DNA from 4 places in the Paenibacillus aurantiacus genome. Region 3 is predicted to be linked to each of the others. Evidence: riboswitches for the same ligand, from Rfam matches in the RefSeq annotation. Region 3 holds a riboswitch; each other region holds the start of a gene.
What was found. Region 3 has a riboswitch for cyclic di-AMP ahead of ACFFSY_RS00275 (resuscitation-promoting factor). Riboswitches for the same ligand answer to the same signal wherever they lie in the genome.

Region 1 (7,638 bases), on a different contig from region 3:
TTCACCCGCAATTATATGGAGGCCGGCGGCAAAGACGCATTCAGCCGGTATTATACCGCGCGCTACGACTCCGTCCTGTTCCATTCGGAGCTGAAGGCGAATATCGTCTTTGCCCAGCATAATCTGGTCACGGACCGCTCATTCAACGAGTTCAATGTCATTTTCTGCCGCAACGTTATGATATATTTCAATAAAGAGCTGCAAAACCACGTGCACAGCCTGTTGTACGACAGTCTCAGCACCTTCGGGGTGCTCGCGCTCGGCACCAAAGAATCAATCAACTTCACGAGACACGCGGACGCCTATGAAGAATTGGACGCCCACAGCAGGCTGTACCGGAAGATGAAATAGAAGAGGCAGGTGAACGCGAAGGCGATGGTAACATACGACGGACCCATTAACATCCTGCTCGTGGATGACCACCCTGACAATCTGCTCGCGCTGGAGGCCGTTCTCGGCGATTTGAATTACAACTTGGTCAAGTGCCTCTCGGGCGAGGAAGCGCTGCGCAACTTACTGCGGGAAGAGTTCGCCGTTATATTGCTGGACGTGCAGATGCCGGAGATGGACGGCTTCGAGACAGCGCGCTTGATTAAGATGAGAGAGAAGACGCGCGAGACGCCGATTATTTTCATCTCCGCCACCAGCAAGGAATCGGAGCACTTCTTCACCGGCTACGAGGTCGGCGCGATCGACTATATGCTTAAGCCTTTCGTTCCCCAGATCCTGCGGACGAAGATCGAAGGTTTCGTACGGATGTACATCGGCACGAAGACGCTGCAGCTGCAGACCGAGCTGCTCCATCAGAAGACGCGGGAGCTGGAGAAGATGAACCGCGAGCTGATGCGCACCGCCTACCAGCTGAACAAGACGCAAGCGCTGGCGCGCGTCGTGCAAGAGACAAGCAGCGATACGATGGTGACCTTCGACGGCGAAGGGCGCATTCTGGCCGTGAATCCTGCCCTGACGGCCATGTTCGGCTATCAGGAGAGCGAGGTGATCGGCGCTCCGATCGAGCAGCTCATTCCCTGCTTCGAGGGGGGCAGCTTCAAGGAATCCGACGCGGATGCGGCGCTTAGCCTGCCGACAGGCAAACGGGTGGAGCTCGCGCCCCTTCGCAAAGACGGCAGCCGCTTCCCGGCGGAGATCCAAGTCGGCGTCGCGACAGTGGACGACGAGCGAATCTACGCCTGTACGGTCAGCGATATGACCGAGCGTAAGCAGTTCGAGCTCGACCTGATGAAGGCCAAGGATGCGGCCGAGATCGCAGCCCGCGCGAAGACCGACTTCTTGGCGATGGTCAGCCATGAGATTCGCACGCCGATGAACGGCGTGCTCGGCATGACCGAGCTGCTGCTGGAGACCGGATTGTCGTCGGAGCAGCAGGATTACGCCCAGATCATCCACAAGAGCGGCGACGCGCTGCTGTCAGTCATCAACGACATTCTCGACTACGCGAAGATCGAATCCGGCAAGCTCGAAGTCGAGGAGATGCCGTTCCAGCTGGACCTCATCGTCTCGGAGACGTTCGAGCTGTTCACGGCCAAGACGAAGCAGCTCGGCCTTCATCTGGCGTACGAGCTGGACCCGGGTCTGCCCAAGATCGTCATCGGCGACGGGCTGAAGCTTCGTCAGGTGCTCATCAACCTGGTCGGCAACGCGGTCAAATTCACGCCGCAGGGTTCCGTTCGCGTCGAGGCGCGGCTCGGCCGCATGGACGAGAACGCGATCGAAGTGCATTTCGCCGTCCATGATACGGGCGTCGGCATTCCGGAAGAGAAGCTGCCGCTGCTCTTCCAGCCGTTCTCGCAAGTCGATACGTCGCTTACCCGGCGATACGGGGGAACCGGCCTTGGCCTTGCGATCTGCAAAAACCTCGTGGAGCTGATGCGCGGGACGATTCACGTCGAGACGAACGAAGCCGCCGGCGCCACCTTCCGCTTCACGGTGACCGTCAAGCCATACAGTGAGGACGAACGCAGCCGTCAGGATAACGGTACCGATCTGACGCCCTGGATGACTCAGCCCGGCTGGTTCCATGACGCGTTGTCGGAATCCGAATCGGTCGTAAAGGCGTTGGAGAATCCTGCAGCGGCGTCCCTAATGGGTGCCGTCGATATCCCGATGCCCAATCCAGGCGCGGCCGATCAAGACGCCAGCTTCGCCGGCTCCGATTCAGCAGGCGCCGCAGCTGAGAACGCAGGCAGGCTGTCAGCCAGAGCCGAGCGTACGGGCTTGGACGGCCGATTGCCTTCGCGCATTCCGGAGATCAGCTTCGCCTCGTTGTTCGAGTCCGGCAACCGGGAGTTATCCTGCAGCCTCGAGGTCTTGCCGGATGAGCGCGAACCGGCGATCGGCGGCGGGGCGCCTCGGGTGCTAGTTGCCGACGACAATGAGATCAATCAGAGGCTGACGATCGGCATGCTGGAGAAGCTCGGCATCTGCGCCGATGTGGCCGCGGACGGCGGCGAGGCCGTGGCCAAATCAGCCGAGAACCGGTATGCGCTCATTCTGATGGATATGCGCATGCCGGTCATGGACGGCTTGGAGGCGACCCGCCAGGTTCTCGCCGCGAGCGGACCGCCGCATTCGCCCGTCGTCGTCGCCATGACGGCCAACGTCCTCCCCGCTGACCGCCAGCGCTGCTTGGAAGCCGGGATGGCCGACTTCCTGGCCAAACCGCTGCAGTTCGAAGCCGTCAAGCGGCTGCTGCAGCGTTACCGTCTGCTTTCCACCTCCTAGACAAGAAGGGCTGTTCCGCACGCGTCTCCAAGACGACGAACGGAACAGCCCTTCGTTTTCGTTCGGAACTCCATGTACACCGCAGCTAGCATGCAAGGCCTCGCTTATGCTGCTTACCCTCGCAGCAGCGATTCCGCGCCGTCGACGTACACTTCCGTTCCCGTGATGTGGTTGGATTCGTCCGAGGCCAGGAAGAGCACCAAATTCGCCACCTGCGCCGGCTTGCCAGGCCCGTCCTCAAGCGGCTGGTCGCCTTCCGGGAATTCCATCGGAATCGTCACCTCGGCAAGCTCCGGCTTGCGGTCCGTGTTCTGGTCGATATGCGTCGTGATCGCGCCCGGGCAAATCACGTTGACGCGTATGCCGAACTTGGCCAATTCAAGCGCAGCCATCTTCGTGAACGCGACTTGTCCGGCTTTCGACGTACTATATGCGCTGAAACCGATGTTCGAGAAGACGCGGTTGCCGTTGATCGAGCTGGTGACGATGATACTGCCTCCTTGTGCCTTCAACGCCGGAATGGCGTGCTTCACCGTAAAGAACGTCCCCTTGAGATTAATGTCGATCGTCGTGCCGAATTCCTCTGGCGTCATCGTCTCGATCGGCGCAAGCACGCCGTTGATGCCCGCGTTAGCGAAGACGATATCCAGCCGCCCCCACTTGTCCGCTACCTTCCGGTATGCGGCCTCCATGTCGTCGTTGCTCGAAATATCCGCGCCGATCGCGATCGCCTCGCCGCCTGCTTTCTCGATGCGCGCCAGCACGGCTGCGACGCGTTCCTCTTCCCGGTCGAGCAGCGCCACCTTGGCGCCTTGTTCAGCCAGCCGCAACGCCGCAGCGCGTCCGATCCCCGATCCCGCACCGGTTACGAGCGCGATTTTCCCTTGAACCCTGCCTTGCCCGTTTGCTTGTGCCATGCCACATGCCCCTTCCTCGCTAACTTGACTGTGCTTCCACTTAATACCCGTTTGGTATTTCCCAAAAACATGAAAGTCTATGCGAACGGACAAGCGCGCGTTATAGGTCTTGCCGCCTGATATCGTCGAAAACGCGACAATAACCGCGATAAACGGATCTTCGCTGCGATAACGGCTCATGTAAGCGCTGCCCCCAGCCAAATATCGCCATCCAAGCCCCAACGCACGATTCCGCGTCCGTTTACATGCAGCGCTTCCCGGGAGTATGATAGCTTCCGTACTAGCAACCAGCATCGCTGAATCTCCGAACAGGAGAACGGGGGAACCAATCGTGAACGCCGCCACACGGCGCTCACCGGGGTGAATCGGCCATTCTCGCGCAAGAAGCGCGGCGGCCGTAGGGCGACTCTAACCGCCCGAATCCGACAGCTAACCTCGTAAGCGTCATTAGAGGGGGTCTAACACTCATCGTTCGCACCGTGAACGCAGGGGTCTTACCTCTGCGTTATTTGGCGTTTCATAAAACGCGTCCAAGGTGAAGAACCTAACCTTTAAAAAGAGGTTTTGGGACGCGCGTGGGCACGGGTAAAGACAATACAATGATTCTTTCGGGTGGTGAAAGCGCGTGTTTACCGCAATTAAGCGATTATTAATCGGGCGGCCCTTGAAGTCGACAGAGCTCGGCGAACAGAAATTGAACAAGACGAAGGCGCTGGCGATTCTATCCTCCGACGCGCTCTCCTCGGTCGCTTACGGACCGGAGCAAATTTTGATCGTGCTGATGGCGGCCGGGGCCATCGCGTTCTGGTACTCGATCCCGATCGCGATCGGCGTGCTGGTGCTGCTAACGGCGCTCATTCTGTCGTACCGGCAAATTATCCATGCCTATCCGCACGGCGGCGGCGCCTACGTCGTCTCCAAGGAGAATCTCGGCATCTGGCCCGGACTCATAGCCGGCGGCTCGCTGCTGGTCGACTACATTCTGACGGTCGCGGTCAGCGTATCGGCCGGCACGGACGCGATTACGTCCGCGTTCCCGTCGCTGCACGATTATACCGTGCCGATCGCGATCGTGTTCGTCATCTTCATCACGATTCTGAACTTGCGCGGGGTGACCGAATCCGCTTCGGTACTGGCGTACCCGGTCTATCTGTTCGTACTCGCGCTGTTCATCATGATCGGCGTCGGCCTCTACGATATCGCCAGCGGCCATGTGCCGCCGGAGCTTCACGCATCCATCGGCACGCCTGTCGCGGGTATCAGTCTCTTCCTGCTGCTGAAGGCTTTCGCCTCGGGCAGTTCCGCGCTAACGGGCGTGGAGGCGATCTCCAACGCGATCCCGAACTTCAAAGCGCCCGCCCCCAACAACGCCGCGAAGACGCTCGCCGCGATGGGCTTGCTCCTGGCGCTGTTATTCTCGGGCATCGTCTTCCTGGCCTGGTATTACGGCATTACGCCGCACCCCCAGGTAACCGTCGTCTCGGAGATCGCGGAGCAGACGTTCGGCCGCAATGCCATGTACTTCTTCGTCCAAGGCACGACGGCGCTCATTCTGATTCTGGCCGCCAATACCGGCTATTCCGCGTTCCCGCTGCTCGCGGTCAGTCTCGCCAAGGATAAGTTCATTCCGCGGATGTTCACCGTGCGAGGCGACCGCCTCGGCTATTCGAACGGCATTCTCATGCTGGCCTTGTCGTCGATCCTGCTTATTATTGTGTTCAACGGCCAGACCGAGCACCTGATTCCGCTGTATGCGGTCGGCGTCTTCATTCCGTTCACGCTGTCGCAGACCGGCATGATGCTCAAGTGGATACGGCAGAAGCCGGAGGGCTGGAGACTCAAACTGACGATTAACGGGATCGGCGCGCTGATCTGCCTCGTCGTGACGCTGATGTTCTTCCTCACGAAATTCTGGCAAGTATGGCCCGTATTAGTGTTCTTGCCGCTCATTATTATGCTGTTCCGCAACATTCGCAAACATTACGATGCCGTTGGTGATCAACTACGGCTATCGACGTGCGAGCCACCCATTACGGTCGAGGGTAACGTGATTATTTTGCCGGTGGCGGGCATTACCCATGTCGTGGAGAATTCGCTGCGCTACGCCAAATCGCTGAAACCGGAGCAGATCATCGCGGTCTACGTGCCGTTCGAGCGGGAGGACGAGGCAGCCTTCGAGGAGAAATGGAAACAGTGGCAGCCGGACGTTAGGCTTGTTACGCTGCACTCCCCGTACCGCAGCATTATCCAGCCGCTGACGAAATTCGTCGATACGGTACAGCGCAAAGCGGGCGAGATGAATGTGCAGGTGACCGTCATCATCCCGCAGTTCATTCCGAAGAAAGGCTGGCACAATATTTTGCATAACCAGTCCAGTCTGCTCATCCGCGCCCATCTGCTGTACCGGCGCGACGTGATTGTGACAACGGTGCCGTACCATTTGAAGAAGTAGGGGGGACCTCCCCCCTTCACTTCCCCCTCCGCCGTAATGCTATCAGGTTAAGAAGGGAATCCGCCCCTTGGGCCCCACTTTTGTTGCTCCCTCCCCCTTCCCCCTCCGCCGAGGGGAACCATAGGACTTCGCCCTCTGGACTCCCCTTTTCGCGAAAGCGCGGTCGTTTGGTGGTCGGCGGTTTGCTTTTGAGCATGGCACGCTTTTGTCCTTGCGGACAAAGCTTCTGTGGGCCTGAAGTCAGTCCTAAGACATAAGCCTGTCAACTTTAGGCCTATGTGGCTTCACCGGACGTTTTTCCTTAACATGACAGCATTACTCTCCGCCGAGGGGAACCATAGGGCCCCGGCTCAGCGTATGCTTCCGAAGCACGCTTTCCGCCGGAAAACGCTTAGGACAACCCGATATACCGTCTTTCGTTACGCGGCCGTCTTCGAAGTGTCCTTTCGGGGTAAGCCCGCGATTGTCCTGTCGGACAAAGCTTTCGTCCGCTTTACGTTTCAAACCCAAAATGATCAGCTGCATAATTGCCTACACAACAAGAAAGCAGGGGCCGCAATGGCACCCTGCTTTCTTGTTGTATTTGTTGTATTGACGGGCTCAAACCAACGTCGGCCCCCTACTCTTGACGGTCCGGCAGCTGCTGAACGTAACTGTCCGAATACTGCAGCAGTTTGAGCGCGTTGTCGTAATCTTGCTGCGTGACGGTCTCGACCGGCTTCGCCCCATCTCCTGTCAGCGGATATTCTAGGCCATCCTTGAACGCGACGCCCGGGATATAGAGCGATTGCCCGCTCAGGAACGAGCCCGACGGCAAATAATAGCGCTGCGGAAGCAAGTTGTACGTCTTCTGATTGAGCAAATCCTGCCCGAAGTGAACATGATCTTCGATCGAAATGCCGAGCAAATTCATCACCGTCGGCATGACGTCCGACTGGCCTCCGATCTGCTGCTGCCGAGAAGGATAAGTTACGTTGTCGCCGGCGATAATGAATGGGATGTTGATCATGTCGGTATACGTATACGCCCGGCCGTAGATCTCTTCCATCAGCGCCTTATCGTCGCTGTCGAGCGAATACTTCGGCAGGCCCAGGTGGTCGCCGTAGACGAGCAGGATGCTGTTCTCCCACACGCCACTCGCCTTCAGCTCCTCGATGAACTTGCCCAGCGCGTAGTCGGCATAGCTCTGCGCGCGAATGTAATCGCCGACGAACGTGCCCTGATAACGCTCCGGCAGCTTGATTTTATCCTTCTCCTCCGGAATGGAGAAGGGATGATGCGCCGTCATCGAGATGACGTGGGCGTAGAACTTCGTGCCCGCGTCCTGCTTCTTCTTCAACTCCTCCGCCGTCTTGCGGTAGAGCACCTCGTCGGATGCGCCGAAGAACACCTTATCTTCTTCGGTGAAGAATGTTTTGTCATAGTAGTGCGTAAAGCCGAGCGCCTTGTACAAATTCTCCCGGTTCCAGAACGCTACGTCGTTCGTGTGGAAGTTGTACGATTCGTAGCCGCTGGCCTCCAACAGCT
Region 2 (7,638 bases), on a different contig from region 3:
TCCGAGTGCAGCGGCGGTCTTGGGCAAATTAGAGTCTGTTCGGAAGGCAAAAGCGAAGCGAAGTTGAGTGTTCGAGGAGTCTTGAAGAGCACTGTAATGAAGGGAAAAACATGTAGAGTAGTGCATGTAGCGTAGTGCATGTAGCGTAGTGCACGCAGAGTAGTACCAGAAGTAGTGCGCGGGCGAAGACCACCAGTCGTTAGACTGCAGATGAAGCCAAACTCTCCGGGCAAGCGCCCCGGCGCTTCGTCCGGGGTTGGCGCCGGTTCCTATCCAAGCCGCATTAACGCATCCGTCCAACGATCCACGGAGCGCGCGCGTTCGCTCGCTTGGCGCAAGGCACCCGTGCGCTCTGGTTTAAAGCCGGTTTCGTACGATGCGGCAGTCCGTTGGCGCAGGGAGGACTTGGAGCGGTGCAGCACCATTTTGACCGCGGGGACCGTGCAGCCGAGCCGCTGCGCGATATCCTGATAGGAATAACCGAGCACCTCGGCCAGCATGAGCATTTCGACCTCCCGCTCGGTCAGCGTTTCGGCCATCCACTCCATTATCCCCCGCATGGTCGCGTAGTTCGGATCGTGGCTTGGATGCTGCATCGCTTCATCTACCGGGACATGAACGCCGCGCCGTCTGCGGTGGGCGTCGATCGTCAGGTTGCGGGCGATTTTGTACAGCAGCGAACGCGGATGGCGGAACTCGCCGACTTTGCGGTAATGCTGGTACGCGCGCAGCATGACGTCCTGAAACAAATCCTCGGCCTCCCATGCATTCGCCGTCAAATAGCGGCAGTATGTCCGCAGATGCGTGAAATGCGGCGTTACGGCATCCTCGAATTCGGTCGTCCACGGCGCCATCGCTCTCCCCCTCCCGGTCGCAAGTTCGTCTGCTACCAGTGTACCAGCGCAATGTGAACAACCGATGTCCGTCCGGGCACGCTTCGAAAAGCCTCCCGCGTTAACCTATTCGGACGCAGAAGCGATCAGCCGCGCGTTCAGCCAAAGCAGCATGCTACCGAACACTTCGCCGCGACCGCGCTCGTTGTGCAGCTCGTGCTTAAAGCCCGGCCAGGCCATGAACTCGCATAGCTCGCCCGCGCGTTCGGCGAACTGCTGGCTGGCAGGCAGCGAAGTCACCTTGTCGTCCCCGCCGTGCATGAGCAGCATCGGCACGGTCAGCTCGGACGCGTGCTCAAGCGCCCAAAGCCCCGCCCGCTGCACGCCGAAGAAGAACGCCGCCGTAATGTTCCCGTGCCCGAGCGGATCTTCGATATAACGCCTCGCCATCTCCGGATCGGTCGTTAAGTTCTGCACGGCCAGCGGGCGCGCATTCGAGAAGCCCGGATACACCTTCTCTACGATCCGGCCGACGACGACCGATAGCTTCGGCGGCTGGAAGGCGAGCTTCAGCCACGGTCCCGTAATGATCGCTCCGGCCAGCGGCGGTTGTCGGCGCAGCAGATAGTTGATAGCCACGTTGCCGCCCATACTGTGTCCAAACAAAAAGCGCGGCAGCGCCGGATAGCGCTCGGCCGCCTGCTTGAGCAGCCAATCCACCCCTTCGAGCAGCGCCTCGTAGGCGGGGGTATGGCCGCGCTTGCCTTCCGTTCGCCCGTGTCCCCGCTGATCGAACGCGAGCACCGCCCACCCGTCAGCCGCGAGCATGCCTGCCACATGCTCATAACGCCCCGTATGCTCGCCCATACCGTGCACGAGAGCGACGACGCCTTTGACGGACGCACCCAGCTCAGGCGTCCACTCGCAGCCGTACATGCGGGTGCCGTCCGCCGCTCTCCAATCGAGCTCTTTGTGGATCATGCGTTTACCCCCTTTTTCCACACTTGGATGATCCTTCTCTCATTAGTATACCCGCCCGCCGTGGCTCTCGTCCAAGCGGGAATGGACAATGACGCAGGAGAAAAAAGAGACTGGCCCTTCGAACCCTGACAAACTGTTGTCAGGAATAGATGGCTATACTGAAATTAACCGAAAAAGAACTGTTTTAAATTACGCGGCTCCAAGGTATCATATGTGAAGGTCAAATATGGAAAACGCATCGGCCGACACACTTGGACCAATCCAAGCGAGAAAGGAAATAATAACCACATGAACACAAAACCTAAATCCCCCGGCATCGTCATCGCAGGCCTCCTCCTTGCCATCTTGATGGCATCGATGGACAACACGATCGTCGCGACCTCCATGGGCACGATCATCGGCGAGATGGGCGGCTTGGACAAATTCGTCTGGGTGACCTCGGCCTACATGGTCGCCGAGATGGCCGGCATGCCGATCTTCGGCAAGCTGTCCGATATGTACGGGCGCAAACGCTTCTTCGTCTTCGGCATCATCGTCTTCATGCTCGGCTCAATCCTGTGCGGCACCGCGGACTCGATCGTCGAGCTATCGCTCTATCGCGTCATTCAAGGCATCGGCGGAGGCGCTCTCGTCCCGATTACGTTCACGATCATGTTCGACGCCGTCCCTCCGCAAGACCGCGGCAAGCTTGGCGGCTTGTTCGGCGCCGTCTTCGGCATGTCGAGTATTTTTGGCCCGCTGCTGGGCGCGTACATTACCGATTACATCGGCTGGGAATGGATCTTCTATATCAACCTCCCGCTTGGCCTGCTCTCCTTCGCGATGATCGCGTTCTTCTATAAGGAATCGCACGAGCACAGCAAGCAGCCGATCGACTGGTCCGGCGCGTTCACGCTCATCTGTGCGATCGTCTGTCTCATCTTCGCGCTGGAACTCGGCGGCAAAGAATACGCATGGGGCTCCGGCCAAATCCTCGGCTTGTTCGCAGGCTTCGCGGTCTTCGGCGCCTTATTCCTATTCATCGAATCGCGCGCAGCAGAGCCGATCATCTCATTCAGCATGTTCCGCAACCGCCTGTACGCTTCGAGCAACCTGATCGCGATGCTGAGCGGCGCAGCGTTCATCACCGCTTCGGTATACATCCCGATCTTCATCCAGGGCGTGCTGGGCGGCAGCGCAACGAATTCCGGCCTCGTGCTCCTGCCGATGATGCTCGGGTCCGTCGTCACCGCCACGGGCGGCGGCTTCCTGCTCACCAAGCTGCCGTATCGCTCGATCATGATCCCGACGCTGCTTATTCTCGTCGTGGGCCTTGCCCTGCTGACGACGCTGTCGCCGGATTCATCCCGTGTCACCGTGACGGCCTATATGATATTGGTCGGTCTTGGCATCGGCGCGTCGTTCTCCGTGCTGAGCAACGCCGCCATCCACTCCTTCTCCGCCAAACAGCGGGGAGCCGCGAGCTCGACGCTCAACTTCCTGCGTTCGCTCGGCATGACGCTCGGGATTACGATCTTCGGCATTCTGCAGAGCCACGCACTGACGCGTAAGCTGACCGACTCCTTCGCCGGCAGCAACCAAACCGTGCCGGAAGGGCTCGACTTCAGCGATCCGCATGCGCTGTTGAACCCGGCCGTCCGCCAGAACATTCCGGGCGATGTGCTGGACAAAATCACGGATGGCCTTTCGTCCTCGATCACGTTCACGTTCGCGATTGGCATCATCCCGGCCGCGCTCGCCTTCGTCTGCGCGTGGATCATGAGCAAGGAACGCATGGATCCGGCGGCGGAAGAAGCCGAATATGCAGCTTCGCACTAACGCCTCACGATAGAGCAAGGCCCGGAAGCAGCAAGTCTGTTCCGGGCCTATTTGGCATGCATTAGGCTCCCCCGATACCGAGCTATCGCGACCTCTTCGGCGGGATTCGCCTCCGTTAATGAGCTGTGGATCGCTATCGCGCATGAATCCACACTGGTTTTTCGGAGGGACGTCTCCTCTCCGATAATGCGCTACAGATTACTATCGCGCTCCAATCCACCGAATGTGTACGCCTGCTGGCACGCTCACCGATGCGCGATCAGCCTCTCGCCATCCTACATCCGTACCTCCGAACGCCAAACAACCGGCTGCCGCTTCGGCCTGCCGGTTGTCCTCTTCCTCTTCCTTGCCATTATGCGATCACTTGCGCGTCAATCCCCGATCGGCATCATGTTGATCGAGACGATCTCCTCGCTGCGTTCGCCTGGTTTCCACTCGATGCGCAAATCCGGCACGGGCTCTGTCCAGATATCCCCGCCCGCGTCCAGGACTGCGCCTGCAGCAGATTCGGCCGCGGCGGCGTCCGCCGCTTCGGCTTCATGCAGCTCGTCGAACCAAGTCAACTCCGGTCCGCAATCCCGCACGAGAAAACGCCCCTGCCGCGCATCGCCCGCCCGGTACAGCTTCAAATACGCGCGGCCGTCCTCCACGGCCAGCACTTCAACGATGCCGGACGCATGATTCATCGACAAGCGTACCCGTTTGCCGAGCCCGCTCGTGAGCGCCTTCGCTTCCTCGACCAATTCATAAGCGCGGACCAGCGGCAGCGCATGCGTCTCGTGCACGCCGTTCGGATCCGCCATGGTCAAATAATACGGCGCCACGCCGGCCCAGACGAGCTTGTCGAGCAGCTCGCCCATCACAACGGCATCGTCGTTGATGCCGCGCATCAACAGCGTCCGGTTCACGACGATGACACCCGCTTGCTGCAGCGACTCCAAGCTCGTCTTGGCTTCCGCGGTCAATTCGCGAGGATGCGTAATATGCACCGTGACGTAGATCCGCCGCTCGGGCGTCGAATACGCGCGCAGCAGCTCCAGCAGCGCTTCGTTCTCGTATATTCGACGCGGCTGACGAACCGGAAGTTCCGTTGTCAACCGAATAATCTGCACGTGGCTGATCGCGCGAAGCCGGCCAAGCAGAATCGTCAGCTGCTGCAGAGAGAGACCGAAGCTGTCGAATCCGCTGAGCAGCACGTGGTTGATCTCCGGATGACTGGCGATGTACGCAAGTCCCGGCTCGAGATTGGCTGAGTCGGTCAGCCACTCCGGCGCGATGTTCAGCAGCGCGCTCGAACCATACGCATGCTGGCAGCCCGGCACGGTATCCCGCATGTCGTCGTGCGGCGGGATTGCCCCGGCGCGTCCGTCCAGCCGGTTCGCCGGCTCGTGCAGCAGACGAAGCGGATCATCCGGATCGTTCCAATCAATAAGGTTCGAATAATAATCCGCTTCCTCCGGAAAGCGGAGCAGAACATCGTCTATCCGCGGCTGGCCACCGGCAGGGGCAGTCGACGCCCGCATGACGGCTGGATTCATTGGGTCCTGGCTTGGCATGGCAGAAACCTCCTTCTCCTGTATTAGTTAATCGATAACGGATAAGGGCCTCTTCATGAAAAAAAGACCAGCGCATGCGCCCATAAGCCCCCGTGTAACGAGCGGCAAGCTTGCGGACTACAACCGGGTCTTCATGAAACAACAAAAAGACCCGTCAATTCGGGTCTCCTGAATGTGAGCGAAGTTGGTGCTGATCACGGGACCCATCTTCTGCTGACGAGGTTAGCTGACGGACTCGGGATAGATGGTTCCCTACGTTACCGGCGTAACGACTCGCCCCTGCCAACAGGCACATAGACCTGCAAGCGTTCCGGCCGCCGCATCCTCTCCTGCGCGAAGCAAGCGAAGCGCGTTCGGGGCCGAAATTGGTTCCCCCGCTTCCCGTTCCTTGGCGTCACGGGAATTAAGCGTACGATAAGTTTACCTCGATCTGTCTGAATTGTCAAACGAATAATCAAACTTCCACCTCTCCATAACCGCTCGTCGTCCCGGACGCACCGCCCGGTTCCCAATCCGCACCTCCATAAAAATAGACCGTCCTAATCTAAGCGGTCATAATCCAAGCGTCTGCTCCCATAAGTTAAATCAGGCACACTCGCTTTCATCGCTGGAAGCCGGGTGTGCTACGGCTATATGCAGGTCACCGCTCCGCTACTTACGCACATGCGCCAGACGGCGGAATAGCTTGACGCACATGGCCAGCCAGCAAGCGCTCACCCAATACCCGCCGAGCACGTCGGACGGATAATGCACGCCCAGGTAGATGCGGGAAATGCCGATGCAGCCGATCATGCAAACGCTGAACGCGATGAGTACGCCGCGCCACCGCTTCGACGGCATATGGCGCCATAGCAAATACGTCAGCAGCCCGTAGAACGTGAAGGCCGCCATCGAATGCCCGCTTGGGAAGCTGTAGCCCGTCTCCTCAATGATCCGATGAATGTCCGGCCGGGCGCGCTCGTAGAGCCGCTTGAGCCCTTCGTTCAGCAGCGTCGAGCCGAACATGCCGCCGATCAGCAAATATAATTCTTTCCGATGCTTCAGCACGACGAAGAGCATTGCCGCCGTCCCGAGCACAAGCGGAATGACGACTTTGCTCGAGCCGATCGTCGTCAACGTCTTGGCGAACGACGTCAGTCCCGGCGATTCCATACCTTGGATGAAATCGATGACCGCCAAGTCGAAACGCATCAATTTCTCACGCGATACGAGCATCGCCAAGCCTTCAAACCCCGCTGCCGCCAAAATCAAATACACCCACCACAGCATAATGATAAGAACCCCCAGGCCAATTTATGTATAAGGTCCGGTACGAGCCGGCACGTTTACAAATACTTATTATAGGCCAAGTGCATGCAGGAGTGAAATCCGTCCATAAATCCTCGCCACCCGGGCAGCCTAGCCGTGTCGGAGGCGCGACAAGCCGCATAGACTGATCATAATAAGGGAGGATGGCGATATGCAGGCGAGAAGCGACAGCAATGTCAATGGCATTGACGTGAGCAGGTATCAGGGCGACGTAAATTGGAGCCGGGTCAAAGCGGCTGGCAAGTTATTCGCCTTCATCAAAGCCTCGGAGGGCAACAGCTCGACCGACCCTCGTTTCGAACGCAACGTCACAGGCGCCAAGGCGGCGGACGTGAAGATCGGGTTTTATCACTACGCGCATCCGGAGCGCAACACCCCAGGCGCCGAAGCGGCGCACTTCGTCGGCACGATCAGCGGCTACGACGCCGATTTCCCCCACGTGCTCGACGTAGAGGGCGCGGCGTCCTCCATCGGCGCGGCGGCGCTCACCGACTGGGTCGACGCTTGGCTGGAGGACGTGCGCAAGCAGACCGGACATCCCGTCATGATCTACTCCGGCGCGAGCTTCGCGAGATCCTATCTCGGCAAGGAGCTGGCCGAATATCCGCTCTGGGTCGCCCACTACGGCGTGAACAAGCCGATGGACAATGGCACCTGGGGACGTTGGGCCGTCTTTCAATATTCGCAGAGCGGACAGACGGACGGCATAAGCGGCAATGTCGACTTGAACGTCATGGAACGCGCTTTTTTCGATCAATACACCGGTACGCACACTGAAGTAGAAGACGTCGATACGACGAAGCCAGATACGATCAAAATCGTCATCAACGACAAACTCGCCGGATACGGACGCACCATCGAGGGCCACGTATTCGCCCCGCTTCGCCAGATCGGAGCGGCGACAGGCAATCCGGTCAGTTGGGATAACGTCGAGAAGCAGCCGCAATTCGGCGCGACCGCCGTCGACAACTTCTCCGTGATCGATTCGACGACATACGTCCCCGTGCGCACGGCGGCGAACTTGCTCGGCGGAAACGCCTATTGGGACGGCGAGACGAAGAAGGTCTATATCTATTACCGCGGATAGCGAGCCGAACAAAAAGCCGCGCCCGCCTGGCAGCATGCTGCTCGGCGGGCGCGGC
Region 3 (7,638 bases):
CAGGTTAAGAAGGGCTCCGCCCCTTTGACCCCGCTTTTGTTGCCCCTCGCCCCTTCCCCCTCCGCCGAGGGGAACCAGAGGACTTCGCCCTCTGGACTCCCTTTTTCGTGCTGACACGTTTGTTCGCGGGTGGCGGGTGGGTTCGAACGTGGCACGCTTTTGTCCTCGCGGACAAGGCTTCAGTTGGTTTTGATGTTAGTTCGAAAGCCTAAGTCTGTCGACTATAGGCCGTTGGTGCTTCAACCGGCGTTTTTCCTTAACCTAACAGCATTGCCCTTCCCCCTCAGCTGAGGGGAACCATAGGACTTCGCCCTCTGGACTCCCTTCTTCGTGCAGCCACTATGGCTCGTGAGCGGCGGGTTGCTTCGAGCGGGCACGCCTTTGTCCTGTCGGACAAAGCTTCAGTGGGTCTTGAAGGCCATCCTAAGACATTATGGCTTCATCGGTCGTTTTTCCTTAACCTGACAGCATTCCCCCTCCGCCAGGGGCTCCAAGGGCGCTGCCCTCCTCCCTTTCGGCTGGCCTTAGTCGACTTCCGGAAGTCGCCGCTCTCTTGCGTCTTGAAACGCCAAAAAACCGTGCCTGTTCGGCACGGTTACCTTGCAGCTAACTCTGGAGCTCCCTAAAACCCCGCGGCGATCAACGCCCGGCTGAGCGCGGCGAACTCCTCCAGCGAGAGCGTCTCGCCCCGGCGGGACGGATCGATGCCGATAGAGGCGAGAATCGGGCCGAGCTGCTCCCGGTTGGCTTTGCCCACGTAGGCGGTCAGGTTGTTGGCTAGCGTCTTGCGGCGCTGCGCGAAGCAGGCCTGAACGGTGCGGAAGAAATGTCCCTCGTCCTCTACCTGTACCGGCGGTTGCTTGCGCACGGCTAACTTAATCACCGCGGAGTCGACGTTCGGCTGCGGGATGAAGACCGTATGCGGCACGATGCAGACAAGCTCTGCTTCGCAGTAATACTGTACGGCGACGCTGAGGCTCCCATACTCCTTACCGCCCGGCTTGGCCGCCATCCGCTCAGCCACTTCCTTCTGGATCATAACGACGATGTTCTCGAGCGGCAGCTTCTCCTCGAGCAGCTTCATGAGAATCGGCGTGGTCACGTAATACGGCAAATTGGCCACGACGCTGACGCCGCTCAGCCCTTCGAACTGCCGTGCCATGAGCTCGCTCAAGTTCAGCTTCAACACGTCGCCATGCTCGATATGCACGTTATCCGTATCCGCGAAAATATCGCCCAGGATCGGGATTAAGCGATCGTCAATCTCAATGGCTGTCACACGAGCCGCTTCGCTGGCGAGATGCTGGGTAAGCGCGCCGATGCCGGGGCCAATCTCCAGCGCCCCCTTGGTCTTGTCGAGGCCGGCGGCGGAGACGATCTTGCGCAAAATATTTTGATCGATCAGGAAGTTCTGTCCTAGACTCTTCTTGAACGAGAAGCCGTACTTCTGGATAATATCCTTCGTCCGCTTCGGTGTCGCTACCTCGATGTTGATTGTCATTGGCCGCTTCCTCCGGTTTCTTGATCCATCTGCGCCATCGCCTGGTCGAATTCCTCCCGCGTGATGCGGAACATCGTGCAGCGCTTGAAAAACTGCTTACCGTTCGCGTAGCCGATGCCGAGCAAATTTCCCATGCGCAGCCTGCGGTCCGCCGCGGCCGGATGCACGAGTAGGCCCGCCCGCATCAGATCGTCCCACGTAATTTGCGGGTCGCCTGCTTGTCCTTTGATCGCTTCCGTTCGGATGCTCGCAAGCGCGCGGCGAATGGCCTCCGGCTTCGCGTTCTCCACGCCGATGTCGCCCTTATACAGCGCCTCCTCTTGCGGCAGGAAGGCATGCTTGCAGCCGGGTACGCGCTGCGCGACGATTTTGCGGATGCGCTCACCCGCATGGTCCGGATCGGTGAATATGATGACGCCCCGGCGTTCATGGGCAAGCGCCACCCGCTTCAACACCGCTTCCCCGATGGCAGATCCTCCGGTCTCGATGGTCTCGGCCTCGACCGCTCGTTTGATCGCGACGGTGTCGTCCTTGCCTTCGACGACGATGATTTCTTTGATCATGGACTACCCTTACATCCCTTCCGGACAAACGTACAAAAAGAAGAGGCGAGGCCTCTTCTTATCATGGCATAATTGCTTCGGTTTGACGATAAATTGTAACTACGACCACCTGCGGCGCGCTAGATCGCCTCGGGCTTTTTGGGACCCAGCACGTACACGGTGTAGCCCTTCTTGCGGCCGAACTTCTCCGCATAGGCTTCGCTGTCGTAATACACGTCGATCTTATTGCCTTTGATGGCACTGCCGGTATCTTCCGCGCGGCGGAATCCGATGCCTTCGATGTACACCCACCAGCCGATCGGAATGACCTTCGGGTCAACCGCGATCGTACGGCCCTCCGTGACGCGGGAGCCGGATCTCGTAATCCCATACCCTGGATGGGATTTGGTTTTACCCGTCGACGCCAGATCTGCCGAATATGCGGTGAGCGTCACATTCTTCAGCGTCTTCTTCGCTTTGAACGACACCCCGCCCTTGGTCAGCGTGACCGCTTGCGCCACCGGTTTCTTCGTGCCGACCGCCACGACTTGGTTCACCGTATCGCTTTGGGTCGACTTTGAGACGAAAGTATGCGAGACAAGCTTGCCGTCCGCGAACACCTTCTCGTATTTCTTCACGACAACGCCGGACTTACCTGTTTGAATGGTTTTCTTCTTGCCTTCAAGCAGTGTCGGATCGGCCTTGGTAACAGTAGTGAATGGCACTTCATACTCGCTTTGAACCAGATGCTTATCGATCCGGACGACCGTCACGGTCATGTTCGGCTCGATGGCCGCGTCTTTCGACGGCAGCACTTTGTCTTCACTGCGAATCGATATGTGAGCTTGATCGATCGCTGCCTGTACCGTTCTTTCTGTCGTGTACACCGTTCTTACATTGCCGTCAGCCTTCACGGTCAGGGGAACCGCTTGTTCGATGACCACCCGATCACCATCTTTTACGCCCGCATTCAAAGGCAGCGACACCTTATCATACGGCCCCACCGTAATGGCTTGTTCATCCAGTAGGCGTTGCAGGACCCATTGTTTGGTTTCCACAATGTTTTCTTGTCCATTCAACACTACGGAGACGCGCTTGTCAGCCGTTCCGTACAACAACACCAGAAACATGAAAGTCATAGCGATTGAGATCATAGCGCTTAGGACAATTAAACGCACGTTCTCATGCTTCCATCGCAATGCGAAAGACATGCTGGATGATCGTTTCCCATGGGTGTCCTTAACTTGGATTATGCCCACTTCTTCGGTCCTCCTTACATAGCCCCGCCGCCCTGTTACGCATGAAATAGATTTAGACGCGTCGACTATTAGATTTAGCGTGCACAAAGCCCGCTTCTTCCAATTACTCCCTCAAACCTCCTCCATGAATCACACTATGTCGCCACAATTCGCAATATTCAAAATAAAAAGAAGCCGACGACAGAAGATCTGTTTCGTGGCTTCCTGTGGGACACGGGTAGCATGGAATGGATGCACGAGTTGATCTCTCTTATGACGCTTGCGAGGTTAGCTGTCGGATTCGGGCGAGAGAGTCGCCCTATTCGGCTCGCAGCGCTGTTCAAGCGCGCAGCAGAAATTCACCCCTAGAAGAATTCAACGCGACCTGCGCACCCCGCGTACTACCCGCGGCGCAAGTCCTCATTTGGTTCCCCCGCTCTCCATTTTGGAGACTAAGCGTTATTGGAAAAGGAATACATCTTGAAAGCCCTGAGATGAATGATACCGTCTTTTGCTCCAGATTGTAAAGATGAGATAAAGGACGATTTTACCGAATTTAAAGGAAAAACTCTCGAAAAAACCGCAATTTATCCAACCAAAACAAGTTTTTTCACCCGAATCATTCAAATTCCTCTCGTTTTGGGCTATTTTCGTCCGATGGAAAAACATTTCCTGGCGTTTTCGCTTGTGATTTCCGCGATTTCTTCCATAGTTTTCCCTGTAATTTCCGCAGCGGTTTCTGCTACAAGATGGACGAAAGCAGACTCATTTCGCTTTCCTCGATGAGGGTGCGGTGCCAGATATGGAGCATCGGTTTCGATCAGAAGACGGTCAAGCGGAACCTTCGCGAGCACCTCTTTGGGCACCCGCGCATTCTTGAACGTAACCGGTCCGCCGAACGAAATATAGAAGTTCATATCCAAGCACTGCTTGGCCGTCTCCCAGCTGCCGGAGAAGCAGTGCATGATGCCACCGACTTCCTTAGCATCGCTTTCTTTCAAAATCCTAACAACATCCTCGTGTGCATCCCGATTATGGATAACAATCGGCTTGCGCTTGGTCTTAGCGAGCTCGATCTGCTCCCGGAAGACCCGCTTCTGCACATCCTTCGGAGAGGTATCCCAGTAGTAATCGAGCCCGATTTCGCCGATCGCGACCACTTTCGGATGATCGCACAGCGAGGCGATCCAATCGAGGTCGGAGGGTCCATAATCGAGGCTGTCGGTCGGGTGCCACCCTACCGCCGCGTAGATGAATTCGTACTGTTCGGCGAGCGCCATGGTCGTCGGGATCGTCTCTCGGTTAAATCCGATATTGACCAAGATTTCGACGCCGGCGGCTCGTGCCCGTTCGATGACTTCCGCGCGGTCGTCGTCGAATTTATGGGAATCCAGATGGGTGTGCGTGTCGATTAACATGAAGGGTGAAACTCCTCTCTACTCCAGTTCAAACAGCTTGCGAAGATCGGGACTCAGCTTGCCCGCCGATTCAAGCAGCGGCTCGTATGGGTAATACAAATGGTATTTCCCTCTGTGGGTGCCGGTAATCGAGCGGATAATATCGGATTTCTTCGAAATTTCCGAAACATCGCCGTCGCGATCCAGTACAAGAATCGGCGGTTTGTCGTTTTTCTTCGCGTCTCGCGTCCCCGATCGGTAGACAGCATACGCCAAATCAAACGGAAAATCGACTTCCAAATGGTAATCCGGGTTCAACCCGATGGCGGTAAACTGCTCCCGTATGGAAGCCCACAGCGACTCGTCCGCATCATCCATCGTTACATACTTATACAGCTTGCGGTCCATGAATCGGCGGCATAAGTCGGCTAGCAGCGCGTCCTGCTCCGACTGCCAGATCGTAAAGGCCGTCTGCATCGTAGCCTCATCAAGCGCCAGGTAGCTCTCCACGTCGATCGTGCCGCTAATGAGCCTGCGAATCGGTTCAATCATCCACCCGAATGCATAACCATTCATATGGAGCTCTTTGGCTCGACGCAAGATTTGTCGCAGTATAATTTCCGAACTGCGGGTGACCGGATGGAAATAAATTTGCCAATACATCTGATACCTGGACATCAAATAATCCTCGACGGCGTGCATCCCGCTCTCTTTGACGACGATGCGTCCCTTATGAGGCCGAAGCACGCGCAAGATGCGTTCCAGATCGAATGTACCGTAGTTAACACCTGTGAAATAAGCGTCCCGCAGCAAGTAGTCCATCCGGTCGGCATCCATCTGGCTGGATACGAGACTGATGACGATCGGCTTCTCGTAAGTTTTGCGTATGACCGCCGCAACCTGCTCTGGGAAGGAGGGATCGACCTCTCGCAGGACGCGGTTGATTTCGGTATCTTCTAATAATATGCGACATGTCCAATCCTCGTGATGGGTATCGAACACTTCCTCGATGGAATGGGAGAATGGCCCGTGTCCGACATCGTGCAGCAGTGCCGCACATAAGGTCACCAGTTTCTCTTCCCTCGGCCAGTCCTCGTACCCGCCGCGTTCGAATTGCGATATGATTTTGCGCGTAATTTCGTACACGCCCAGCGAATGGGAGAAACGGCTATGTTCCGCACCATGGAACGTCAAATACGAGGTGCCCAGCTGACGAATGCGCCGAAGCCGTTGGAACTCTTTCGTATTGATCAAGTTCCAGATCGTGCGGTCCTGCACGTAGATGTATTTATGTACAGGATCTTTAAAGACCTTCTCCTCCGCTAATGGCTGTAACCGGTTATCCATAAGCCTCACCCTCCTATCTTCGTTCTCCGTCTTACCTAATAATACCTTTCATGACTTTCAAATGCGAGGAATCGACTGACAGTATTCAGCTATCATTCCTTCATTCGACAATAATTCGACACAATCAGAATATATTTGTCGAAAAGTGTCGTGGGCTAGTTTCCAAAACCCGACATAATATTGTACGATATATATAGTACAAAACCCCGATCTACTGCCGATCCATCGATAATTACCCAAATTTAACAGGGTTTTCGAGGTTGACTATTATGGGAAACGTTGGTACTATAGAGAAAAGAAATGATAGAATTTTGTCGAATAATGACGAATATATGTACTATTGAGAGGAGCACGGACCATCATGATGAAATCGACTGGAATCGTACGGAAAGTTGATGAGCTCGGGCGTGTAGTTATCCCAATTGAGCTCCGCCGCACACTCGGCATCGGAGAGAAAGACGCGCTTGAAATTTATGTAGACGGCGAGCGTATCATGCTTAAAAAATACGAGCCTGCTTGCATCTTCTGCGGCAATGCGGAGAACGTGACTTACTTCAAGGGCAAAATCATTTGCCACTCTTGTTTGTCCGAAATGCCGGCTCCCGTTACAAAATAAGAGACAAATCGGATTTTATCGGTTATAATAGTTTTATACCAACTTGTTAATTCTAACCTTTTTATAACTCCTTACTGCCTTCCTGGTCTGAACCGACTAGGAAGGCCCTTTTTTTTATTCGGCTATTTGCGCATCAATTCATTATAGACATCGCGTTTTGACAATCCTCGATCCGCCGCCGCTTTTTTCATCGCTTCTTTCCGATCGCCGCATTCCGCTTCATAACGATCCACATGCTCGGCTAACGAAAGCGGCAGCCACCACTGATCATCCTCGCCGTCCCCTGCGCGTTCCCCCGGGGTCACGCCTGCGATTACGAGACAGTATTCACCGATAGGCGAGTGCTCCTCCAGCCAGGCCGCACACTCGGCAATCGTGCCTCGCGCGACTTCTTCGTGCCGCTTCGTCAGCTCCCGCACCATCGCCATCCGGCGGTCCCCCCATACCTCAAGCATAGCCGTCAGCGTCTTGGCGACCCGATAAGGCGATTCATAACAGATGATGGCGCCCTCTTGCTTCCGCAGCTTCTCCAGCCAATCACGCAGCGGCTTGCGTTCGCGCGGCGGGAAGCCGACGAACAAGAACCGCTCTGTCGGCAGCCCGGAGACGATCAGTGCCGACAACGCCGCGTTCGCGCCCGGTATCGGCACCACTTTAATACCGCGCAAAGCCGCCTCTGCCGCTAGATCAGCTCCCGGATCGGAGATTGCCGGAAGGCCGGCGTCGCTAACGAGCGCAATCGACTGCCCGCTCTCCAGTATTCGGATCAGCTCGGGGCCGCTCGCTTCTTTATTGTGCTCATGATAACTGACCAGCCTTGTCGAGATTTCGAAATGCGTCAATAACTTACGCGTTTGCCGGGTATCCTCCGCCGCGATGAGATCGACTTCCTTCAACGTGCGGATCGCCCGGAATGTCATATCCTCCAAATTCCCGATCGGCGTTCCGACCAGATAGAGTGTCCCCGCTCCGTTCTCTTGGGGGCCGCTGAAACTAC
Region 4 (7,638 bases), on a different contig from region 3:
TGGCTGGCCAATGGTTCCCGAAGCTTGCCGCCTACGAGACGGCCGGAACGCGGGGGCGAAGCGCAGATGGCTGGAACGCGCATCAGTACCACGGCAACTCGGAATTCTACAGCAACTTCGGCATTTATAACGTGCGGATCAACGTGCCGGCGGACTATACGGTCGCCGCGACCGGCTTTCAGACGAAGCCGACGAATGCGGACGGCGGGCGGCGGACGTTCCAATTCTACGCCGACGACGTGCACGACTTCGCGTGGACCGCTTCACCCGATTTTATCTATAGCGAAGAAGCCTACTCGACAACCGGTATTCCAGGCGTCCGCATCAAGCTCTATCTGGATCCCCGGCACGCCGAGCTCAAAGAGCGCTACATGCACGCCGCCAAATCCGCGCTCGGCAAGTTCGCCCAGTGGTACGGCACGTATCCATATTCGACCTTGTCCATCGTCGTGCCGCCGGAAGGCGCAGGCGGCGCGGGCGGCATGGAATATCCGACGCTCGTCACGAGCTTCGAGGCCGATTCGCCAGACCCGTCAATCGACAGCCTGGAGCGAACGGTCGTGCATGAAGTCGGCCATCAGTATTGGTACGGCATGGTCGCGACCAACGAGTTCGAGGAAGCCTGGTTGGATGAAGGCTTCACCTCTTATGCGGAGGACAAAGTCATGGAGAGCGCATACGGCCTCGAGCCCAATTTGACGCTGGAAGCCAGCTACATGACCAATCCCGCCCCGCTTAAGCAGCTTTCGTGGTCCTATCACAGTTCGGATAGTTATGCCGAGAATGTGTACATGCGTGCCAAGCTCGTGCTGGTGGGCATTGAGAAGCAGGTCGGCGCACCGACGATGCGCAAAATTTTGCGGACCTACTTCCAGAAGTATAAATTCAAGCATCCGTCCACGGCCGACTTCCAGCGCATCGTCGAGCAGGTCACCAAGACGGAATGGGACGACTACTTCAGCCATTTCGTCTACGGCAGCGACATGGCGGATTATGCGGTCGAATCGATCACCGTTCGTCCCGTCGCCGAGAAGGGGAACAAGCAGTACGAATCGACCGTGCTGGTCAAGCGGCGAGGCGGGGCGAACGGGCCCGTGCCGGTCGTGCTCCAGTTCGCCGACGGCACGACCATGCCGAAGGTTTGGGAAGGCAAGGAGAATCAAATGGTCTATAAAGTCTTGCACCCGGCCCCGCTGCTTTACGCAACGGTCGACCCGGATTACGGTAACGTGCTGGATAACCGGCACATCAACAATTACTTGAAGGCGGAAGTGCCGGAGAAGACGCGCACCCGCTGGGGGATCGGCTTGACCAAGCTGATCGAGAGCCTGTTCGCGTCGCTGGCCTGGTAATGGCCGCCAGGACAGGCAAGAGAGGAGGATCGCGGCATGAGGCGGCATTTAAAGCAAGGCTGGTGGCTGACGGGACAGCACTTCTTCATCGTAATCGTCCTGTTCTTGTACGAACTGCTCTGGGGCTTCTTCCTCTACCGGACCATCGATTCGATCGTGACGCCGCTGCTGCAGCGGTATCCAGGCATCGAAGGCGGCGAGGACGCAGTGAGACTATTCTTGACGGAAGCGCAGTTCCAATTGATGAAGACCGATCTCATCCATCCTTATTTGTGGCTGTTCGCGTCGCTGCTGGCCGGGCGCATGCTCATCACGCCACTGGTGAACGCCGGCCTGTTCTACTCCCTGCACGCATCGGAAAGCGAAGGCGGCACCCGCTTCCTGGCCGGTATCCGTGCGGCTTGGAGACCGGTTACGCTGCTGTACTTCCTGGAAGTGGCACTGACGATCGCCCCGGGCATCTGGGTAGTTCCGCGGTTGTACGAGGCGCTGATTGGCAGCGATACGTTGGCGGAGCTGAGCGCAAGCGCGCTGCCGCTGGCCGGCGGATGGTTCGCGGGGGCCGTCCTCCTGCACTTGCTGTTCCTGGCCATGCAGTTCGGGGCAGTCACGGGCAAGGGCGCGTTCGGCGGTCTCAGCGAAGGGCTGAAGAAGCTGCTGCCTTTCGCGGGCGTCTCCCTCCTTATGTGGGCGATCGGGCTGCTGCTCAGCCTCACGGCGGCGTCGGTATCCATGCTATGGGCAGGATTGCTCGCGCTGGTCCTGCACCAAGGCTTCCATTTCGTGCGCACGATCATGAAGGTATGGACCGTGGCGGCGCAATTCGCGGCCTGGCAGTCGAATGAAGCCAAAGAAGGATGAGAATTGAAGGTGGAGGGCAGTGCCGATCAGGTACTGTCCTTTGCTGTTGGAAAAAGAAGCTTGCGCAAGGAAAAACAGCGGATCGGGACGGTTCATGACCGGAAAGCGGGGCAGAGGATGGGGACTGTCGATAGAATGGGTGTTGAACCGATAGAAAGAGAAAAATAGATACGATATAATAGCAAAAAAGTTGCACTCTTAGAATTCTAATCTGTGAACAAATTGTGAACTTAGAAGGGAATATGTGAAAATGATCGAATTATAACGCGGAATGAAAAAAATGCCGAATTCTCGCAAGAGAAACGGGGGAACCATCTTTGGGTGAATTGATCCCGGCGAATGCAAACTAGCATACGCCCGAGGCGATCATAGGGTACCTTCAACCGAACCCCACAGCTAACCTCGTAGGCACCGGAAGGGGTTTCTATTCTTGAAGAAGTTTGCTGCTCTGCTGATTGGCTTGGCCATGATGCTTGCGTTCCAAGCTGGAAGCGCATTCGCGGATTCCAAAATGGACGGCGTCATCGCCGATCTGATCGGCACGCCATACAACTATGGCGGCACCACGACTAAGGGGTTCGACTGCTCCGGATTCACGATGTACGTATTCAAGAAATTGAACGTCTCGATTCCGCACGCGTCCTCCTCGCAAGCCAAACTGGGCAAGAAAGTGGCGAAAGCCGACTTGATCCCAGGCGACCTCGTATTTTTCAATACGAGCGGCAAAGGCATTTCGCATGTCGGCATTTATGTTGGAGACGGTAAGTTCGCTCACTCGTCTTCCAGCAAGGGCGTAACTATCAGCGGACTTAGTGATTCCTACTATCAGAAGCGCTATGTCACGGCCCGCCGCGTTATGAGTCCTGAAACCTTTGAGAAATATGCCGACGAGCCGTCGGACGAAGTGGTCGACACGACTGACGTCGATTAATTCGCGACCGGGATCGATCGCCCCCGCGTTCGATCCCAAACAACGAGCCGCCGTGTTTGTTCCCCCGAACAAGCACGGCGGTTTGCTGTTCCGCCATACTTGCCGGTATAAGTCATCCTTCACCTCGAATGCGGGCCCGTGAAACAAGCTGCAGCGCATTTCGAGGCTAATTCGGATTAAATTGTTTGATTATTCTAATAATTATAGAGGGCAATCAAAGACGTAGCCGTAATGTGCGGGGATACCGATCGTGCCAATCCGTTCTCAACGCCGCGTGTTAATTTCGTAACGCACCCACCAGAACGTCCGTCCGACTTGCACATCCAGCGCCGTGCCGACATCCGCGAACAACTGATGCAGTTCAAAGGCCGACGAGCATCCTTCGCTTCTTCGATCGGCAATGACGACCATGGCCCCTTCTCCAAGACGCGCGTGCCACGCCTCCAGGAACGCATGCCGTTCCTCCGCCTTCAACTCGCCTAGGCAAAAGCAGGCCAGTCCGGCCTCGTAACTGCCCGATATGCCCGTCAATTGGCCCGATCTAATCGTCTTGGATGCCGGCGGCAGCAGCCTTGGCGTACGCGATCCCGCGACGCGCAGCACCCGCCTGCCTTCGAGCGTGCGGCTCAGCGCATCCTCGACCTGTCTCCACTCGTTCCATCTCTCCTCCAACGTCTCCCGCCATCTCTGCATACATACCCTCCCGATTGGTGTTACTTCTAAACGTATGAGACGCCGCTCAGTTTCTGAACCAAAAACAGGTATAATGAGAAGCAACACTTCTTCTCGAAAAGGAGCTGACTTTCGATGTCTTCATCCTCCGAAGCGCTGCAGGCGTTTCATCCCGTCCTGGCCGGCTGGTTCGGCCGCGCGTTCGGCGAGCCGACCGACGTCCAGCTGCAGGCATGGGCCTCCATCCGAAGCGGCCGACATACGCTGATCGCCGCGCCTACGGGCTCTGGCAAGACGCTCGCGGCGCTGCTGCCCTGCCTGGACCGGATCGTCCGGGAGAAGCACGCTGCAGGCAGAGACTGGACGGCCGGCGTACGAACCTTGTATATTACGCCGCTGAAAGCGCTCAACAACGATATTCAGCACCATCTGGTCGGGTTTATCTCCGAGATCGAGCAGGACGCGAAAGTCCGAGTCGCGGGTAAAGGCGATGACGACGGCTGGCCAGGAGTCGCGACGGCCGTCCGTACAGGCGATACGCCTTCCGCAGAGCGGGCCCGCATGGCGCGCAAGCCGCCCGAGGTGCTCGTCACCACGCCGGAATCGTTATACCTGCTGCTTACTTCCGCCAAAGGGCGCGCGATGCTGCGGACAGTGAACGCTGTCATCGTGGACGAGATACACGGCATCGCCGGCGATAAACGCGGCGCCCATCTGACGCTCGCGCTGGAGCGGCTGACTGCCCTATGCGAAGGTCGCGTTCAGCGGATTGGCGTCTCGGCAACCCAGAAGCCGATGTCCCGCATGGCGCGTTTTCTCGGCGGATGGGCGCCTCGGGACGCCGCCGCCGAACGCGATGCTGGAGATGCCGGGGGTGACGGGGATGACAGGGATAAACATTCGCGCGTCTTGGACAAGCGCACTGCTGATCTGGATGAGGACGCGGAAGAAGCGCAGCCGCTGCGGCATGTGCTGGGCTACCACCCGCGGCCCGTGGCGATTATCGAGAGCATGATGGCCAAGACGATGCATGTGCGCGTGACGATGCCGGACTTCAGCCGCCCCGCGCAATCGCGCGAAGCGGCGGTGTGGACGCCGATCGTCGAGCGGCTCCTGCAGCTGATGGAAGGCGCCTCGTCCGTGCTGCTCTTCGTGAATAGCCGCCGGCTGTGCGAGCGGCTCGTGCTGCGTCTGAACGAGCAGACCGGCGAGGATTTCGCCCGCGCTCACCATGGATCGCTGGCACGCGAGCGACGTCTTGAAGTCGAAGATCTGCTGAAGAGCGGCCAGCTGCGCTGCCTCGTCGCCACCTCCTCGCTGGAGCTTGGGATCGACGTCGGCCACATCGACCTCGTCCTTCAGGTGGATCCGCCCATGGATGCCGCTTCCGGCATTCAGCGCATCGGCCGCGCCGGGCACGCTGTGGGCGACGTCAGCCGCGGCGTTATTCTCGCACGGAGCCGCAGCCAGCTGCCGGAAGCTGCAGTACTCTGCCGCAGCGTCGTCCGGCGCGAGATCGAAGCCATCCGGCTGCCACGGCAGCCGATCGACGTGCTCTCCCAGCATATCGTATCGGTCGCGGCGGCCGAGGATATCGAAGTGGACGCGCTGCATGCGCTGCTATGCGGCAGCGAGTGTTACCGCGAGTATACGCGCGCCCAGCTCGAGTCGGTCCTGAAGGTGCTGGCCGGCTTCTACCCGTTCGCGCGGCCGCTGATCGATTGGGATCGCGAGCGGGACGTCGTCACGCGCCGCGCGCTTACGCCAGTCGCCGCCGTCACCGGCGTCGGCACGATCCCGCAGTCTTCGGCATACCCGGTTCATCATGCCGATAGCCGCGTCCACCTTGGGGAATTGGACGAGGAGTACATCCACGAAAGCCGCGCCGGCGATGTCTTCCAGCTCGGAACCTCTTCATGGATGATCAGCCGCATCGATCACGACCGGGTCTACGTGCAAGAAGCGCCGAACCGGTTCAGCGAAATCCCGTTTTGGCGCAACGAACCCGGCGGCCGCGGCGTGCGGCTCGGCGTGCGGCTGGGTCGCTTCCTCGGCGAGCTGGCCGAGCGGCTGCGACTGCGGGATGGACATGCGGGCGACGAGCTGGCACCAACGCTTGAAGCCGATACCGTCCGCTGGCTCGACGTGGAATACGGATTGGACCGCACGGCCGCCGAACAGCTCATCGATCTGGCGCGGGCGCAGCACAAGGCGCTGGGGCTGCCGACCGACAAACTCATTCTCATCGAGCATTACAGGGACTTAACCAATCAGACGCGGGTCGTCATCCATACGCTGTTCGGGCGCAAGCTGAACCGAACATGGCTGCTCGCCATCGAGCAGCAGTTCGGCCGTCTGCTGCCGTACAAGCTGTATGGCAACGCGAAGGATAACGGAATCGAGCTAGTGCTTGCCGAAGGCGACAACTCCTGGCTGAACAAGCTGTGGCATATCGCCGCGGACTCGCTGGATGAGCTGCTGACCGAGGCGATCGCGGGCTCGCCCATGCTCGGCATCTCGTTCCGCCGCATCGCGGAGACATCGCTGCTGCTCTCGCGCAGCTTCACGCGCACGCCGATGTGGCAGAAGCGGCTGCGCAGCGAGGAACTGCTGAAACAAGCGCTTCCCTATGCGGATCAATTCCCTTACCTGCTCGAAGCGATGCGGGAGAGCCTGCACGTGTATCTGGACGCCGACGGCTTGAAGGGGCTCCTTACGGGTATCGCGGCGGGCGAGATCGAGATCGTCGTTCGGGAGACCAAAGCCCCGTCCCCCTTCGCCGCGCAGTTCATCGCCGACTACGTGAACACGCAAATCTACGAGGGGGACGGCCTAAGCGCGGCGACTCAGCTGCAGCTGCTGAGCGTCAGCCGATCGATGGCGGGCGCCCTCTTCGGCGAAGCGGCGCTGCGCGATGCGGTCGATCCGGCGATTGCCAAGGCGGAAGAAGAGCGAATGGCCGCCGGTCAGGGAGAGCTCCGGACGCCGGATGATCTGTACGCGGCGCTCAAGCGGCGCGGTGATCTCTCGGAGGACGAGCTGACCAAGCTGCTCGGACCGGATGCGTCGTTCATGGCGGAGGCGCTCGCGACGCTCGCCGCAAGCGGGCGAATCGCCGCCTACCGCTTCGGGAACAACGGCCAGCGATGGATTTGCGCGGACGAACGAGGGTTCTATGAGCGCTTCCCTGCCGGAGAGGACGCGGTTGTCTTCATCGCGGGCCGATTCGCCGAGCACCGATTATCTTTCACCGATATGGAGCTGATGGAACGGTACCCAATGCTCGATGAAAGCAGCGCGGCAGTCGTCATCGAGCTGCTGCTGCGGCACGATCTCATTGAACAAGCCCCATTCGCGGAGGATGCGGACGAGCGCATCTGGACGAGCCGCCGCGTCGCGAAGCGCCTGATCCGGCTGACGATGGAGAAAGCCCGCAAGGAAGCCGAACCCGCTGCGCCCGTACGCTGGTGCGCGGAGATTTCGCGCCTGCAGCACGTGCTCGATGGCACGCAGCTGGCAGGTGCCGACGGCCTGCGCACCGTTATCGGCCAGCTGCAAGGGTTCTATCTGCCGGTCTCTCACTGGGAGAGCGTCATTTTCCCCTCGCGCTTGAACGGCTACCGCAAAGAAGACCTTGATCTGCTGTGCGCATCCGGGGAAGTGATCTGGCTCGGACGCAAGGATGAAGGGGAGAAAGAAGGTAAAATCGCATTCTTCCTCGCGGAGTCCCGTGCCCTATACCTGCCCTGCTTGAAGCAAGCCCGGCAGACGTCCGCCTCCAAACATCCGGAGCTGCTGGCGCAGCTGCGGGATGGGGGTGCG

Region 1: linked by a shared signal. The riboswitch ahead of kimA (potassium transporter KimA) and the one ahead of ACFFSY_RS00275 (resuscitation-promoting factor) in region 3 are both predicted to bind cyclic di-AMP.
Region 2: linked by a shared signal. The riboswitch ahead of ACFFSY_RS07075 (KamA family radical SAM protein) and the one ahead of ACFFSY_RS00275 (resuscitation-promoting factor) in region 3 are both predicted to bind cyclic di-AMP.
Region 4: linked by a shared signal. The riboswitch ahead of ACFFSY_RS32605 (C40 family peptidase) and the one ahead of ACFFSY_RS00275 (resuscitation-promoting factor) in region 3 are both predicted to bind cyclic di-AMP.

The regions. Positions count from the first base shown of each region.
Region 1 covers NZ_JBHMDO010000022.1:292,993-300,630, reverse strand. Annotated here, with positions in the region: gene ACFFSY_RS12920 (CheR family methyltransferase) at 1-351, shown strand, start outside; gene ACFFSY_RS12915 (response regulator) at 376-2,742, shown strand; gene ACFFSY_RS12910 (SDR family oxidoreductase) at 2,856-3,659, opposite strand; cyclic di-AMP (ydaO/yuaA leader) riboswitch at 3,944-4,119, shown strand; gene kimA (potassium transporter KimA) at 4,285-6,111, shown strand; gene ACFFSY_RS12900 (LTA synthase family protein) at 6,731-7,638, opposite strand, start outside.
Region 2 covers NZ_JBHMDO010000015.1:42,502-50,139, forward strand. Annotated here, with positions in the region: gene ACFFSY_RS07060 (RNA polymerase sigma factor) at 270-854, opposite strand; gene ACFFSY_RS07065 (alpha/beta hydrolase) at 960-1,814, opposite strand; gene ACFFSY_RS07070 (MDR family MFS transporter) at 2,103-3,632, shown strand; gene ACFFSY_RS07075 (KamA family radical SAM protein) at 4,004-5,188, opposite strand; cyclic di-AMP (ydaO/yuaA leader) riboswitch at 5,387-5,608, opposite strand; gene ACFFSY_RS07080 (phosphatase PAP2 family protein) at 5,840-6,457, opposite strand; gene ACFFSY_RS07085 (GH25 family lysozyme) at 6,648-7,583, shown strand.
Region 3 covers NZ_JBHMDO010000001.1:56,395-64,032, forward strand. Annotated here, with positions in the region: gene rsmA (16S rRNA (adenine(1518)-N(6)/adenine(1519)-N(6))-dimethyltransferase RsmA) at 623-1,501, opposite strand; gene rnmV (ribonuclease M5) at 1,498-2,064, opposite strand; gene ACFFSY_RS00275 (resuscitation-promoting factor) at 2,184-3,302, opposite strand; cyclic di-AMP (ydaO/yuaA leader) riboswitch at 3,543-3,750, opposite strand; gene ACFFSY_RS00280 (TatD family hydrolase) at 3,926-4,699, opposite strand; gene ACFFSY_RS00285 (HD domain-containing protein) at 4,718-6,025, opposite strand; gene ACFFSY_RS00290 (AbrB/MazE/SpoVT family DNA-binding domain-containing protein) at 6,390-6,641, shown strand; gene rsmI (16S rRNA (cytidine(1402)-2'-O)-methyltransferase) at 6,764-7,638, opposite strand, start outside.
Region 4 covers NZ_JBHMDO010000053.1:38,868-46,505, forward strand. Annotated here, with positions in the region: gene ACFFSY_RS32595 (M1 family metallopeptidase) at 1-1,352, shown strand, start outside; gene ACFFSY_RS32600 (hypothetical protein) at 1,389-2,213, shown strand; cyclic di-AMP (ydaO/yuaA leader) riboswitch at 2,485-2,639, shown strand; gene ACFFSY_RS32605 (C40 family peptidase) at 2,644-3,144, shown strand; gene ACFFSY_RS32610 (hypothetical protein) at 3,409-3,837, opposite strand; gene ACFFSY_RS32615 (DEAD/DEAH box helicase) at 3,952-7,638, shown strand, end outside.